DNA from 2 places in the Janthinobacterium lividum genome. Region 2 is predicted to be linked to the other one. Evidence: riboswitches for the same ligand, from Rfam matches in the RefSeq annotation. Region 2 holds a riboswitch; the other holds the start of a gene.
What was found. A riboswitch is a leader RNA that binds a small molecule or an ion and turns the genes downstream of it on or off. The one in region 2 is predicted to bind thiamine pyrophosphate.
Positions count from the first base shown of each region.

Region 1 (7,441 bases), 2.8 Mb from region 2:
GGCTTGAAACGAGCCAGGCTTTCGAGCAGATCAAGACCTGCCCGCAATTCTGGACCGTCGTCACGCAAATCGATGCGGATACGGAGGAAGAGGAGCGGCTGCTCGACCAGGTGCGCCAGGGCCTGCCGGCGTGAGCCTCCGCCGCCATTGCAGGCCGCGCGCTATAGCAGGGCCTGCCAGCGCCTGACTTCCGCGTCCGTCAGCACCGGCCCCCAGCCGCCGCGCAGCGCCGCATCGTGCTGCACATAGTGCGCAAGCGGTGGCGTCGCCACGCCGTGCCTGGCACAGATATCAAGGACGGCTTCCAGCTGCCGCCGGCTTGCCGGAAGGTCATCGCCATGCCAGGTGCAGGCGCTCGTTTCCAGCACATGCCCGACAAGCTGCTCCAGCGTGCCGAGCAGGTGCCCGGGCATGGCCAGGCGGATGTCATCCGGCCAGGGGTCGCCCATGCCGGTCACCGCCAGGGAAGCAAAACCATGCTCCCATGCCGCAAAATCCCCAGGCGCGAGCTGCGCCACCTTCCACACGTGCCCGGCGAATGCGGACAGCGCCGGATGGTGAATGTCAAAGCGCTGGCAAAAGCGTTGCAGGCAGCTTACGGCAATGCATTGCCTGGCGGTCACCGAGAGCGTGTCTATCGATATGTTGCGCATGAAAGTTCCTGACGTTGGCACTCGCCGATCACTGGGTCCATCTGACTTGATTGCGGTTGCCCCGCCTGGCAAGGCAGCCTGCCGCAACGCCTCCACCGGCAACTGGAAAAAGCGCGGCACCATCGCCGGCGACAAATCGTCGCCGCCGTCCGCCATGGCCAGGCGGCCACTGAGCAGCAGCATCACGTAGCCATGGCCCAGCGACCAGCCGGCGCTGGCGGCGGCCTTGTCCCAGCGCGGGTCGAGGCCCGCTTCGCGCACGGCCGCGCCGGCCGTCTGCAGCACGTACTGGAAGCACGCTTGCGCCGCTTCCATCAGGGCGGGGAACTGGCGCACATCCTGGTGTTCGAACATCAGCCGGTAATGGGCCGGTGCGGCCAGGGCGAATTCGATGTATTGCTGGCCCAGCAGCTGAAAACGCTGTTCGGAGGGCAGGCTGCCCTGCGGCGGCAGTTCTGCCTCCCATTTGGCGATCAGGCTGGCGAAGCCGGCTGCCGCCACGTCGGCCAGCAAGGCTTCCTTGCTGGGGAAGTGGCGGTACACGGCGGCGATCGACACGCCCACCGTGCGCGCCAGTTCGCGCAGCGAGAGGGTGGCGTCGCTTTGCTGTGCCAGTTGGGCGATGGTGGCGGCGACCAGGGTGTCGCGCAGGTTGCCGTGATGGTAAGTACTTGTGCTTGTCATTCTATGTTATCGCTGTTCACATTGTCGTGTATGATGGCCATGTTATCACTGAACACATGGAGAGCACATGCAAGAGATAAGCAACGTGGTACGCGCCGTGGCCTTGCCGCCAGGCGCCAGCATCGCCCCCTTGTATCCGGGCAGCAACCTGGCCGACGCGTATGCCGTCGACTTGCCGACTGCGCAGGCGCGCCAGATGGACATGGAAAGCCTGGCGCGCGTGCTGCTGGGCAGCCAGCCGGGCTGGGCGCGCAAGCTGATGGTGGTGCGCGACGCCATTGTGGCGCGCTTCGGTATCCGGACGGCAAAACAGATGGAAGCGCGGCCCGGCAAGCGCATCGGCATCTTCCGCATCTTTGCCGTCAGCGAAGATGAAATCATCGTGGGCGAGGATGACAGCCACCTGGATTTCCGCCTGTCGGTGCTGCGCCACCGCGACGCGGGGCCGCATGGCAGCATCACCATGTCCAGCGTCGTGCATTGCCATAACGGGGTGGGACGTGCCTACATCCTGATGATCCGGCCTTTCCACAAGCTGATCGTGCAGCGTTCGCTGGCACGCGCCGTCAAGGGCGGCTTTGCCTGAGCGCACTGAGCGGGCAATCTTGCTTATTCATGGCTGGTATTGCATACTGCACCACCAGCCTCATCACGATTCCCATGAACGATACGCTTCTCCTGCTGGGTTTTGCCACCACGCCGCTTGAACTGATTTCCTTTGTCCTGGCATTGACAACCGTTGCGCTGAACATCCGCCAGAATCACTGGGCGTGGCTGTTCGCCATCATTTCCTCGGCCGCCTACGGTTTCGTGTTTTTCGAATCGCGCCTGTATGGCGACATGGCCTTGCAACTGCTGTTCATCAGCGTCTCGTTCTGGGGCTGGTACCAGTGGCTGCACCCGGCCAGCGGCGGCAAGACCTTGCCCGTCACGCGCCTCGATGGACGCGGCTGGATGGCGTGCGCCGCAGGCTGGCTGGTCGGCTTCCTGCTGATCGCCTGGCTGCTGACGACGACGGATACGGACGTGCCCCACGCGGACGGCTTCCTCACGGCAGGCAGCCTGGTGGGGCAATTCCTGCTGTCGCGCAAGAAACTGGAAAACTGGATCGCCTGGATCATCGTCGACGTGCTGTATGTCTGGCTATACCTGCACAAGGGACTGATCCTGACGGCCGTGCTGTATGCCTTCTTCGTCGTGATGGCCATCATCGGCTTGCTGGCGTGGAGAAAGTCGGCCCCGGCCGCGCCGAGCGCGATGGTCCTCAAGTGATGGAGCGTTGCGTGCGCGTGGCCATCCTGGGCGCGGAATCGTCGGGCAAGTCGACCCTGGCAGCCGCCCTGGCCGAACGCTACGGCACCGTGTGGGTGCCGGAATACTTGCGCGAATTTGTCGAGAAGCAGGGCAGGGTGCCCGTCGCGGCCGACCAGTTTGGCATTGCGCGAACGCAAGTCGAACGCGAAGCGGCTGCCACCGCGCAGGCGCGCCACTTCCTGTTTTGCGATACGACGCCGTTGATGACGGTGGTCTACAGCCGCCATTATTTCAATGGCGCCGATGCGCCGCTGGCGGCGCTGGCCGATGCCACACAGTACGATCTGACGTTGGTGACGGCGCCCGACAGCCCGTGGGTGGCCGACGGCTTGCAGCGCGAGTCGGAAGCCGTGCGCCAGCTGATCTACCGCTACCTGCTCGACGAGCTCGACGCGCGCGGCATCGCCTACCACGTGCTGCACGACAGCCTGGAGGCGCGCCTGGAACAGGCGGCGCCCTTGCTGCAGCAGGCGCTTGATGCGGCGCCTGCCTTTACGTCAACTTAATTAAAAGTCGAATTGCGCCGACACCTTCAAGGTGCGGCTTGCACCCGGGAACAGGTAGCCGCCTGCTTCCGGAGTCACATCGCGCCAGTAGAACTTGTCCGTCACGTTGTTGACGGTGGCGCGCAGCACGGCTGGCGTGCCGGCCAGGCGCGTGGCCCAGGCGGCGCCCAGGTTGAACACGCTGTACGAAGGCACGAAGGTGGTGTTGTTGTTTTCAAACGCCTTTTTGCCCGCATATTCCCAGCTGCCATTCACGCTCAAGCCCGCCACCTGCGGCACGGCGTAGTCGGCGTGCACGGCCGCCTTGAAGGCCGGCACGTTGGGCACGCGCTTGCCATCGTAGTCCGCACTGCCCGTGCCTGATTGCTGGCTGTTCAGGGCCGTGACGGACGCGCCCAGGTTCAGGTTGGCCGATGCCTTGCCCTGGGCCGACAATTCCAGGCCACGGTGCTGGGCCTGGCCCGCGCGCACGAAGTTGTAGGTGCTCATGCTGCTGTCGAGGTACTGGTTGAATTCCAGGCCCTTGCGGATCTGGAACAGGGTGGCGGCTACCATGAAGTCCGGCGTCAGGTCCGCCTTCACGCCCAATTCGATCTGCTTCGAGCGGCTCGGCGTCAGTTCCACATTGGCGTTTTCCGCGTAGCGGTCGGCCGTGCCGCCGTGTTCCATGCCCTGCGAATACGATGCATACACGGCGATATTGTCTTGCGGGTTGTACACCAGCGCCACGTTCGGCAACAGGAAGTCGTGCTTGGCGCGGATTTCCTGGTCGGCCTTGAGCACATACTGGTAGCCATCCACATTGATGTGGCGCAGGCCGCCATGCAGCTTCCAGTTGGGCGCCAGGCTGACGATGTCTTGCACGAAGACGGATTTTTCCTTGTCGTTGCGTACCAGGCGCACGGGGCCAGTGACGCCGTCGGATGGCGCGACGATGACGGGACGGTAGATATTGCTGATGCCCACTTCGTCGTACACGTACTTGCCGGCCCGGTCCTTGCGGTTGAAGTACGACACGCCGGCAGTGAATTCGTGGCGCAGGCTGCCGGTGGCGAACTTGCCCTGGATCATGGCTTGCGCGCTCAACGGCTTCTTTGTCTCGCCCAGGCTGCGGAAGTCCCATACGGAGAAATCGCCATTGCTGCAGAAGACGGGCGCCCAGCCTTCCGGGCTGCAGCCATACGGATACGCCGTGTAGTCGTCGCGCTTGAACGAGTGCTGGTTGGCGGAGAGGGTGGCGTGCCAGTCGTCATTGAAGGCGTACTGGAAGCGCAGGCCGAGGTTGCTGGTGACGGTTTCCACCGGATGCGTCCACGGTTGCTTGTTGAGCATGGCGTCGGCGCTGACGTTGGCCGGCAGGCTGCCGTTGCTCAGCAGCTGGAAGCCGGGCGCCGTGACCTGCGCCTTGTCCTGGTAGTCGGCGTCGAGCTGCAGCAGCGCTTGCGGGGAAATCTGCCAGTCGAAGGCGCCGGAAATGAACCGACGGTTGCCGTCCGCGCCCTGGATGTAGGAACGCAGGCGCTCGGCCGCCACGTTGACGCGGTAACCGAAGCGCGTGTCTTCCAGGCGTCCGCCCAGGTCGACGGCGCCATACACGGTGCCCCGTTCGCGCGCTTCCACGGTGACGGTGCGCAGCGGTGCGGCGGTGGGGCGCTTGACGATGAAGTCGATCACGCCGCCAGGCGCGGCCACGCCTGCCTGCAAGCCGGCCAGGCCTTTTAAGACTTCGATGCGTTCCTTGTTTTCCAGCGGAATTTGCGTGTCGCCAGGAATGGCCACGCCATCCTTGCGGTAGCTGGAGTTTGTGTCGAGCTTGAAGCCGCGGATGGTGAACTGTTCCGCGTAGCCGACGGCGTTGTACGATTCGTTGATGCTGGCGTCGAGCTTGACGGCATCGCTGAGATTGCGGATCTGCAAGTCCTGCATGTCTTTTTGCGAAATGACGGTGACGGACGCCGGTGTCTGCAGCAGCGGCGCGTCGGCAAAGCCGCCCACGGAGGCGCGCTTGGCGGCCGGCGCCTTGCTGGCCGTGACGACGACTTCGGCCATGTTTTGGGCCTGCGGATCGGCGGCTTCGGCGGTGTCGTTCGCAGCAAAGGCAGGCGCGGCAAACGCGTGCAGGATGGCCAGGGTCAGTACAGAAACGGATAAATTCGGTGTGGACATAGATTGCTCGTGGTTCAAGCCGTCTCTGTAAAGAGCACGGCAGGCTGCTTGTTCGGCTGGCGCCAACGCAGGAGCTATCAAAGGAGGGAGGTACTTTGCGCTTTCCTTCGCTGGCATTATCCAGATCAGGTACGAAGGGTATCTCTCACCCGGATAACGACTCCAGGACCCCTAGCGAAATGACAGCTTAGCATGAACCACGGCCAGCTGTCCCCCTGGCTGACCGTTTTACAACAGTGTGGCTGGAATTTGCAAACTGCGCTACAGACTCAGTTCCAGGACCTTGCGGCTGACGGCGGGCGTCACTTCGCGCTGCTCGCCCAGCGCCGTCATGCCGTGCGCTTCCAGGGCGGACACGACGGCATCCACGCTGACGTGGTTCAGGCCGTAGTCGGCCAGGCGCGTCTTGACGCCCATGTGGCGGAAGAAGAATTCCGTGCGCGCGATGGCGGCCTCGATGCGGCCATCCTCGTCGCCGCCGTCGAGTCCCCACACGCGGGCCGCGTATTGCAGCAGTTTGGCGCGCTTGGCCTGCTTGCGCACGCGCAGCATGCTGGGCAGGATGATGGCCAGGGTCTGGGCATGGTCGAGCTCGTACAAAGCCGTCAATTCATGGCCGATGGCGTGCGTGGACCAGTCCTGCGGCACGCCCACGCCGATCAGGCCGTTCAAGGCCAGGGTGGCGCTCCACATCACGTTGGCGCGCACGTCGTAGTCGTCCGGGTGCGACAGGGCTTTCGGGCCTTCCTCGATCAGGGTCAATAAAATGCCTTCGGCGAAGCGGTCTTGCACGGACGCGTTCACGGGGTAGGTCAAATACTGTTCCATGACATGCGCAAACGCATCGACGACGCCATTGCCCACCTGGCGCAGCGGCAAGGTGAATGTTTTCGAGGGGTCCAGTACGGAGAATTTCGGATACACCTTGCGGCTCATGAACGAGCGCTTTTCCTGCGTGGCCTTGCGCGTGATCACGGCCGAGCCATTCATTTCGGAACCCGTGGCCGGTAACGTCAATACCGTGCCGAAGGGAAGGGCGGCCTCGACGATCTTGCCGCCTTTGGCCAGGATGTCCCACGCCTCGCCTTCATGCAGGGCGGCCGCGGCGATGAATTTGGTGCCATCGACCACGGAACCGCCGCCGACGGCCAGCAGGAAATCGATGCGCTCGCTTTTCACCATGGCCACGGCCTGCATCAGGGTTTCATAGCTGGGATTGGGTTCGATGCCGGCAAATTCCAGCAAGGTATGGCCGGCCAGCGCCGCCCTGACTTCATCGTAGACGCCGTTCTGCTTGATGCTGCCGCCGCCATACGTCATGAGCACTCTGGCATGCGGCGGGATCAGCGCCGTGATGGCGGCGATCTGGCCCTGGCCGAAGAGGATTTGCGTCGGATTGTAAAAGTCGAAATTGAACATGGGGCTCCTGCCGCTGGGGTTTAGGCTGTTGCTGAGCCATGATTATGGCCGAACGGGTGGAAACGTGTCGTGGACGCTTGAGCTTTTCGCCCGCGCGGTGGAGAATGCAGCCGATGTCACCACCACGCGAAAAGGAATGCGCATGACCAACGTCCCACTGGAAGAATCCGGCTTGCCGGCCACCGCGCTCGATATGCACCGCGCCATCGGCGCTGCCATCGCCGCGCTGCAGGCGCTGGACTTGAACAGCCAGCGTTTCGAGGCGTGCACGGACCCGGAACTGCGCCGCGTGCTGGCGCATGCGGGCGACACCAGCCGGCGCGAAATATCCATGCTGCTCGAATGGATGCGCCGCCGCGATGCGCGCCTGGATACGGCCATGAAGGAAGCGCTGTTCAAGGCGGGACCGATTGTTGCTCAGTATCACTATGACGAGAAAATATTGTAACTATTGGTTTGTTGCTGTGGCGTACCATGCGCCACTTTTGCATCGTTTCGCGTAGACTGTGCCCCGGACACGATTTTGGGGGAGTTTGCAACGATGAGATCATTACCATACCGAGAAGGCAGCTGGTTTGCCGTGCCCTTGCCGGGCGGCGGCTATGCCGTCGGCGTGGTGGCGCGCAGGGCGCCTGCCGGGCGCATCATGCTGGCGTATATGTTCGGGCCGAAGCGCGACAGCTTGCCGACGCTCGATGA
Region 1 covers NZ_CP139976.1:4,644,720-4,652,160, reverse strand. Annotated here, with positions in the region: gene U0004_RS21070 (hypothetical protein) at 1-134, shown strand, start outside; gene U0004_RS21065 (TetR/AcrR family transcriptional regulator) at 162-1,337, opposite strand; gene U0004_RS21060 (DUF2867 domain-containing protein) at 1,405-1,923, shown strand; gene pnuC (nicotinamide riboside transporter PnuC) at 1,998-2,609, shown strand; gene U0004_RS21050 (AAA family ATPase) at 2,609-3,157, shown strand; gene U0004_RS21045 (TonB-dependent siderophore receptor) at 3,158-5,323, opposite strand; TPP riboswitch at 5,409-5,506, opposite strand; gene U0004_RS21040 (iron-containing alcohol dehydrogenase) at 5,585-6,742, opposite strand; gene U0004_RS21035 (ferritin family protein) at 6,885-7,190, shown strand; gene U0004_RS21030 (Imm26 family immunity protein) at 7,284-7,441, shown strand, end outside.
Region 1: linked by a shared signal. The riboswitch ahead of U0004_RS21045 (TonB-dependent siderophore receptor) and the one ahead of thiC (phosphomethylpyrimidine synthase ThiC) in region 2 are both predicted to bind thiamine pyrophosphate.

Region 2 (7,441 bases):
GGCCATGTCGCCATAGCATGAGGCGCCGACGAGCTTGTCCTTGCCCAGGCGCGCGCGCACCTGCGCGACGGACGCATCCGTGCCGCCCACGTGCACGCCGTCCGCGTCGAGCTCTTCGCACAGCTCGATAAAATCGTTGATGATGAAAGGCACGCCATACTTGCGGGCCAGGACCAGCAAGGCGCCCGCCTGCTCGCGCCGCTGTTCCGCCTCGGCGCTCTTGTGGCGGTATTGCAGCAGGGCCACGCCGCCATGCAAAGCCTGTTCCGTGATATCGAGCAGGCGGTCGGTGTCATCCCAGTTCGGGGTAACCAGATACAGTCCACGCATGATGTTTTCCTTATTGAATGAATCGTTGCGGTATCAGTTGGCCTGGCGCAACCGCATACGCGCCGGCCAGGGCCGCATGGCAATAGCTTTGCGCGCCATCAAGCGCTTCGGGCAATGCCTGGCCCAGTGCCAGGCGCGCCGCGATGGCGGACGCCAGGGTGCAGCCGCTGCCGTGGAATTCGCCGGGCAGGCGCGGCCAGCGCCACTCGCGCGCCCTGTCCTCGCCATCGTGCCAGCGGTTGACGATCACCTCGCCTTCGCCATGGCCGCCCGTCACCAGCACGTTCTTGCAGCCTTGCGCGCGCAAGTTTTTCTCGCCACCGAGGGCCGCCGCTTCCGGCCCATTCGGTACGATGACGGTAGTCACCGGCAGCAAGGGTGCCAGCGCCAGCACGGCGTCGTCCCGGCTGAGCACGTCGCCATGGCCGCTGGCCAGCACGGGATCGAGCACGACAGGCAAATCCGGCCGGACCAGCCGCAATTGCGCGATCAGTTGCGCAATGACGGCCGCATTCGCGGCGCTGCCGGGAATGCCGATCTTCACGGCATCGATGGCGATCTTGTCGATCAGCGTCTGCGCCTGTCGGCGCAGCAATTCCGGGGCCACAGGCTCGACAGCAAACACGCGGTCGTTGTCCTGCACCGTCAGCGCCGTGATGACAGGCAAGGCATGCGCGCCCTGCGCGGTAATTGCCACGATATCGGCGGCGATGCCGGCGCCGCCCGACGGATCGGCGCCGGCAAACACCAGCACCGTCGGCCGGCTCCCCGGCTTCACGCCAGGCGGCCCGCCATCGGCGACGATGGCGAAGCGGCGAATTTACGCGGCATGCGCCCCGCCAGGAATGCTTCGCGCCCGGCCCGCACGGCCAGCTTCATGGCATGCGCCATGCGCACGGGGTCGCGCGCGCCGGCAATGGCTGTATTCATCAGCACGCCATCGCAGCCAAGTTCCATGGCAATGGCCGCATCCGACGCCGTGCCCACGCCCGCATCGACGAGCACGGGCACTTTCGCCTGATCGATGATCAAGGACAAGTTCCACGGATTCAGGATGCCCATGCCCGAGCCGATCAGCGACGCCAGCGGCATGACGGCCACGCAGCCGATGTCCTCCAGAATCTTCGCCTGGATGGGGTCGTCGCTGCAGTAGACCATCACGTCGAAGCCATCCTTGACCAGCGCTTCTGCCGCGACCAGGGTTTCCGGCATGTGCGGAAACAGGGTTTTTTCGTCGCCCAGCACTTCCAGCTTCACCAGATTGCGCCCGCCCAGGAGCTCGCGCGCCAGTTGCAGGGTGTAGACGGCATCTTTTGCGTTGTAGCAGCCGGCCGTGTTCGGCAAAATCGTGTACTGGTCCGGCGGCACGAAGTCCAGCAGGCTGGGCGCGTTCGGGTCCTGGCCGATATTGACCCTGCGGATCGCCACCGTGATGATCTGCGCCTCGGCCGCGTCCGTCGCTTCGCGCGTCTGCGGCAAATCCTTGTACTTGCCGCTGCCCACCAGCAGGCGCGATTGATACTGTTTTCCTGCGATGGTCAGCAGGTCGTCATGTGTTGCGGTATTCATGTGCTTTTCCTTGTCTATTCTCAACTTAACCGCCGCCGATGGCGCGTACTATCTCCACTTGGTCTTGCGTCTGCAAGACCTGCCCTGGCCACGCCTTGCGCGGCACGACGTTGCGGTTGACGGCCAGCGCCAGCGCCTGGTTTTCCAGCGACAGCGCGGCGATCAGTTGGTCCAGGGTTTGCCCCGGCGGCACCTGGTGCGGTGCGCCGTTGAGCGTGATGGATATCAATGCAGGCATCACGCTCTCCTTCAGACCTTGCGGTACAGCTCGGCGCCGTTCTTGATGAATTCGATGGCCTTGATTTCCATGCCCTGCTTGAGCGCCTTGTCTTCCGCGATACCCATGCCGGCCGCGTATTCGCGCACCTCCTGCGTGATTTTCATCGAACAGAAATGCGGGCCGCACATGGAGCAGAAATGCGCCACCTTGGCCGAATCCTTGGGCAAGGTTTCATCATGGAATTCGCGCGCCTTGTCCGGGTCCAGGCCGATATTGAACTGGTCGTCCCAGCGGAATTCGAAGCGGGCTTTCGACAGGGCGTTGTCGCGGATCTGCGCGCCCGGATGGCCCTTGGCCAGGTCGGCCGCATGCGCCGCGATCTTGTACGTGATGATGCCGTCCTTGACGTCCGCCTTGTTGGGCAGGCCCAGGTGTTCCTTCGGCGTCACGTAGCACAGCATGGCCGTGCCATACCAGCCGATCATGGCCGCGCCGATGCCCGAGGTGATGTGGTCATAGCCGGGCGCGATATCCGTCGTCAGCGGCCCCAGGGTATAGAACGGCGCTTCGCCGCACTGTTCCAGCTGCAAGTCCATGTTTTCTTTAATCAGCTGCATGGGCACGTGGCCCGGCCCCTCGATCATCACCTGTACGTCGTGCTTCCAGGCAACTTGCGTCAGCTCGCCCAGGGTCTTCAGCTCGCCCAGCTGCGCTTCGTCGTTGGCGTCGTAGATGGAGCCGGGGCGCAAGCCGTCGCCCAGCGAGAACGACACGTCATACGCCTTCATGATTTCGCAGATTTCTTCGAAATGCGTGTACAGGAACGATTCCTGGTGGTGCGCCAGGCACCATTTCGCCATGATGGAGCCGCCGCGCGAGACGATGCCCGTCAGGCGCTTGGCCGTCATCGGCACATAGCGCAGCAGCACGCCCGCGTGGATGGTGAAGTAGTCGACGCCTTGCTCGGCCTGCTCGATCAGGGTGTCGCGGAAGATTTCCCAAGTTAAATCTTCGGCCTTGCCATTGACCTTTTCCAGCGCCTGGTAGATGGGCACGGTGCCGATGGGCACGGGGCTGTTGCGCACGATCCATTCGCGCGTTTCGTGGATGTGCTTGCCGGTCGACAAGTCCATCACGTTGTCGCCACCCCAGCGGATGGCCCAGGTCATCTTTTCCACTTCCTCGCCGATCGACGAGGTGACGGCGGAATTGCCGATGTTTGCGTTAATTTTCACCAGGAAATTGCGGCCGATGATCATCGGTTCCACTTCCGGGTGGTTGATGTTGGCGGGAATGATGGCGCGGCCGCGGGCGATTTCCTCGCGCACGAATTCCGGCGTGATCTCGGCCGGGATGCTGGCGCCGAAGGACTGGCCCGGGTGCTGGCGGCCCATCAGGTCGGCCAGGCGCTCGCCCATGGGGCCGGAAGCCTTGAGTTCGCGCAAATATTCCTGGCGGCGCATGTTTTCGCGGATGGCAACAAACTCCATTTCCGGCGTGATGATGCCGCGCCTCGCGTAATGCATCTGCGTAACATTCTTGCCGGCAATGGCGCGGCGCGGCTTGCGGTGCAGGTTGAAACGCAGCTCGGCCAGTTTCGGGTCCGCCAGGCGGGCGATGCCGTAATCGGAGGTCGGACCGGGTAATTCTTCCGTGTCGGCGCGCTCCATGATCCATGGCAGGCGCGGCGTGTCCAGGCCCGAGCGGATATCGATCTGCACGTCCGGGTCCGTGTAGGGGCCGGAGGTGTCGTACACGTAGATCGGCGGATTCTTTTCGCCGCCGAACGACGCTTCCGTATCGGACTGGCTGATCTCGCGCATGGGCACGCGGATGTCGGGGCGGCTGCCTTCGACATAGATCTTGCGCGAATTGGGCAGCGGCGCGATGGCGGCTTCGTCGACCGTGGCGGTGGCGGAGAGGAATTTCGGGTTGACGTTCATTTTGGCTCCTTGGCTAGACTGTTTTTAAGCCTGGAGCCAGCTAAGGAGGTTCGGAATTGCGCACGCGGAAAAGCGGGGTGCGTTCATCCTAAAGCTTCCCTTCGCTGGCATTATCCAGATCAGGTTCGGAGGGTATTTCTCACCCGCGCTTGCACCGTGTTTCCACAGCGAAAGGCAGGACCCCTAGCGTTTGCCGCCTTGCGGCAGCGAGCCAATTATACGCGGTTCACGCCGCGTGGCCAGATGATTTCTTGCAGGTGTCGTCTTTGCGCATCGGCTGCCGCGCAGCCGATGTCATTACGATTATTTCTTCTTGCCCCAGCGCCAGCCGGTCGGTTCGCCCTTCAGCTGGCAGATGAAAATGAGCACGGCGACGATGGCCGCTTCATAGATGATGTACAGCGCCAGCGATTCTTGCGGCGGGAACAGGAAGGCGCCGCAGGCGAACAGCGCCAGCGCGGACAGGAACACCAGCCAGCCCTGCCAGGTGATGGGCAAGCCCCAGCCCCAGCCATAGGTCTTGGCGGGGAACCAGTAGGAAGGAGATTTGTCAGTCATGATTTTTCCTGGTCAGTATCGATGGCACCAAGTATAAATCAGGCACTCCGATGGCGCTGCGTGACATCGAGGCCGATGCCGCGGTAGCCGATGAAGCGGCTGCCATTGTCGAACATCGGTTCGCCGCTCACTTGCAGGTACTGCGTGCTGCCGTCGAGGTTGGCGCGGCTGTAGATAAAGTCGAGAAACGGTTCCCGTGCGGCAATCTTGGCGTCGAGCAAGGCACGCTCGGCCGCGTTCCAGCGTTGCGGCTCTTCCTCGCTGCCGATGCCCAGCATTTCAGCCACGGGGCCGGAAAAGCGCGTCAAATTGCCCTGCGCATCCTGCTCCCAGTACCAGTCGGACGACAGTTCCGTGAAGCGCTGGAAGCGCGCTTCGCTTTCGCGCAACTCCGCCGTGCGCACTTCCACCATCTGTTCCAGCGACTTGTTGTATTCGGCCAGCTTCTGGTACAGCAGCCGCACTTCCAGCATGTTGTGGATGCGCGTCTTCACTTCCACCAGGTCGAAAGGCTTGCTGACGAAATCCTTGGCGCCCGCTTGCAGGGCGCGCAGCTTGTGGCCGGGCTGGGCCGTGATCACCAGCACGGGCAGATAGCTGCCCGCCTCGATGTCGCGCAAGCCTTCCATCACTTCGAAGCCATCCATTTCCGGCATCTGCAAGTCGAGCAGGATCAGGTCGTAGCGGTGCTGCTGGTGCAGCGCGCGCACGGCTTGCGGGTCCATGGTGGAGGTGATGCGCGTATAGCCGGCGTTGCGCAACACCTGCTCGAGCAGCATGACGTTGGCCTCCTGGTCATCGACGATGAGGATGCTGGCGTTCAGGATCTCGGTGGCTTGAAGCATGGCGGTATTCCTAAAAATAAGTGCTGAATTAGCGTATTACGTGAGTGTCGTCGGCCAGGCCGAGCGCGGCCGCGTGGTGCAGGGCCACGTCGAGCGCATCCATGAATTCGACCACCTTGATCGGTTTGGTCAGGTAGCGGAAGAAGCCCGCTTGCAGGCCTTTCTCGATGTCGCGCGGCACGGCGTTGGCCGACAGCGCCATCACGGGAATGTGGCTGGTGAGCGGGTCGTTGTGCAGGATATGCAGGGCGCCAAAGCCGCTGATGCCCGGCAGGTTGATATCCATCAAGATCACGTCCGGCTGATACGTGCGCGCCAGGTCGATGCCCAGGTGCGCATCGATGGCCGTGAGCAACTTCAAATCGCTGCGGCGGGCGATCAATTGCTCCACCAGCGCCAGGTTGGCGGGATTGTCTTCCACGTACAGCAGGGTGCGCAGGCTTTCCTGCGGCTCCTGCACCTGCGGCAGCGCGTCGCCATCGTCCAGCGCCAGTGCCGGCGCGCGGCTGGCGGCCAGCTCGAACCAGAACGTAGTGCCCACGCCCACCGTGCTGTCGACGCCGATGGTGCCGCCCATCAATTCGACCAGCTGCTTGGTGACGACGAGGCCGATGCCCGTGCCCTCTTCCGTGCTGTTTTCCTGCCCCAGGCGGTTGAAAGGCTGGAACAGCTGCGCCACTTGCTGCGCATCGAGGCCGGCACCGCTGTCGCGCACGCTCACGCGCACCTTCTCGCCGTGCCGGCTGCATTCGACGGTGACGGCGCCGCCGCCCTGGTTGTACTTGATGGCGTTCGACAGCAGGTTGATCATCACCTGTTTCACGCGCGTGCGGTCCGCATGCACATAGAAAGCCTGGCCGCAGCGGGGGAAATGCATGCGGATGCCGCGCTTTTCCGCCTGCGGCGCGATCATGGCCTGGCAATCCTGCAGCACGTCGAGCAGCGACATCGCTTCCTGCGACAAAGTGACCTTGCCCGATTCGATCATGGCCAGGTCGAGGATTTCATTGATCAAGCGCAACAGGTACCAGCCGCCCTTGAGAATCTGCTCGATCGAGCGCTGCTGCGGCGGACTCGGCGGCGGCACGTCGGACGCCATCAGCTGGGCGAAACCCAGCACGGCATTGAGGGGCGTGCGCAATTCGTGGCTCATGCTCGACAGGAATTCGGACTTGGCGCGGTTGGCCTTTTCCGCCACCAGGCGCGCCTTTTTCAACTCCGCATTGTTGGTCTCGACCAGCGAGCGCGTATACGCCTGCTGTTCGCGCAGGCGCTGGTCCAGCAGCGCCTGTTCCGCCTCGACCTGCTTGCGCACCGTGTTGTCGGTGCCGATCAGCAGATAGCCGATGACCTTGCTCTGCGCGTCGCGCAGGGCCGTCACGGAGACGATGGCGGGGAAGCGGCTGCCATCCTTGCGGATGTAGGTCAGCTCATAGATGTCTTCGATGCCGCGCATGGCCTTGAACACGAGCGCTTCCACACCGGGCGTGATAACCGTGTCGAGCTCGGCGCTGAGGGCGGCCGCGCGCGCGACGATTTCTTGCGCGTCGGAAATACCAGCCGGCGTCAGCTTGTCGACCACGTCGCTGGCGGCATAGCCGAGCATGCGTTCGGCGCCCACATTGAAAATCTGGATCACGCCTTGCGCATCGGTGGCGATGCACGAGAAATTGGCGCTGTTGAAGATCGCGTCCTGCAAGGCGCCCGCCTTGAGCAGCTGGCGCGGCAGACTGGCCGACACCGTGCGCCGGTACAGCGCCACGAGCAGCATCAGCAGCAAGAAGACCAGCGCGTCGATGACGCAAGCCGTCTCGAACGGCGCGCGCCAGGCCAGCGCGCCGACGGCCAGCAGGGCGATGGCGCTGAACGAAAACGCCAGCGCCATGGGCCAGCGCGACGGGGCGCGCGGGGGAATTTTTTCGACAGATTGCATGAGCTAGCCTGGGCTGTGACTACGATAAGAGGAAAGAAGCGGT
Region 2 covers NZ_CP139976.1:1,123,514-1,130,954, reverse strand. Annotated here, with positions in the region: gene thiE (thiamine phosphate synthase) at 1-330, opposite strand, end outside; gene thiD (bifunctional hydroxymethylpyrimidine kinase/phosphomethylpyrimidine kinase) at 341-1,108, opposite strand; gene U0004_RS05065 (thiazole synthase) at 1,105-1,899, opposite strand; gene thiS (sulfur carrier protein ThiS) at 1,925-2,128, opposite strand; gene thiC (phosphomethylpyrimidine synthase ThiC) at 2,149-4,062, opposite strand; TPP riboswitch at 4,142-4,257, opposite strand; gene U0004_RS05050 (hypothetical protein) at 4,366-4,620, opposite strand; gene U0004_RS05045 (response regulator) at 4,659-5,465, opposite strand; gene U0004_RS05040 (hybrid sensor histidine kinase/response regulator) at 5,494-7,398, opposite strand.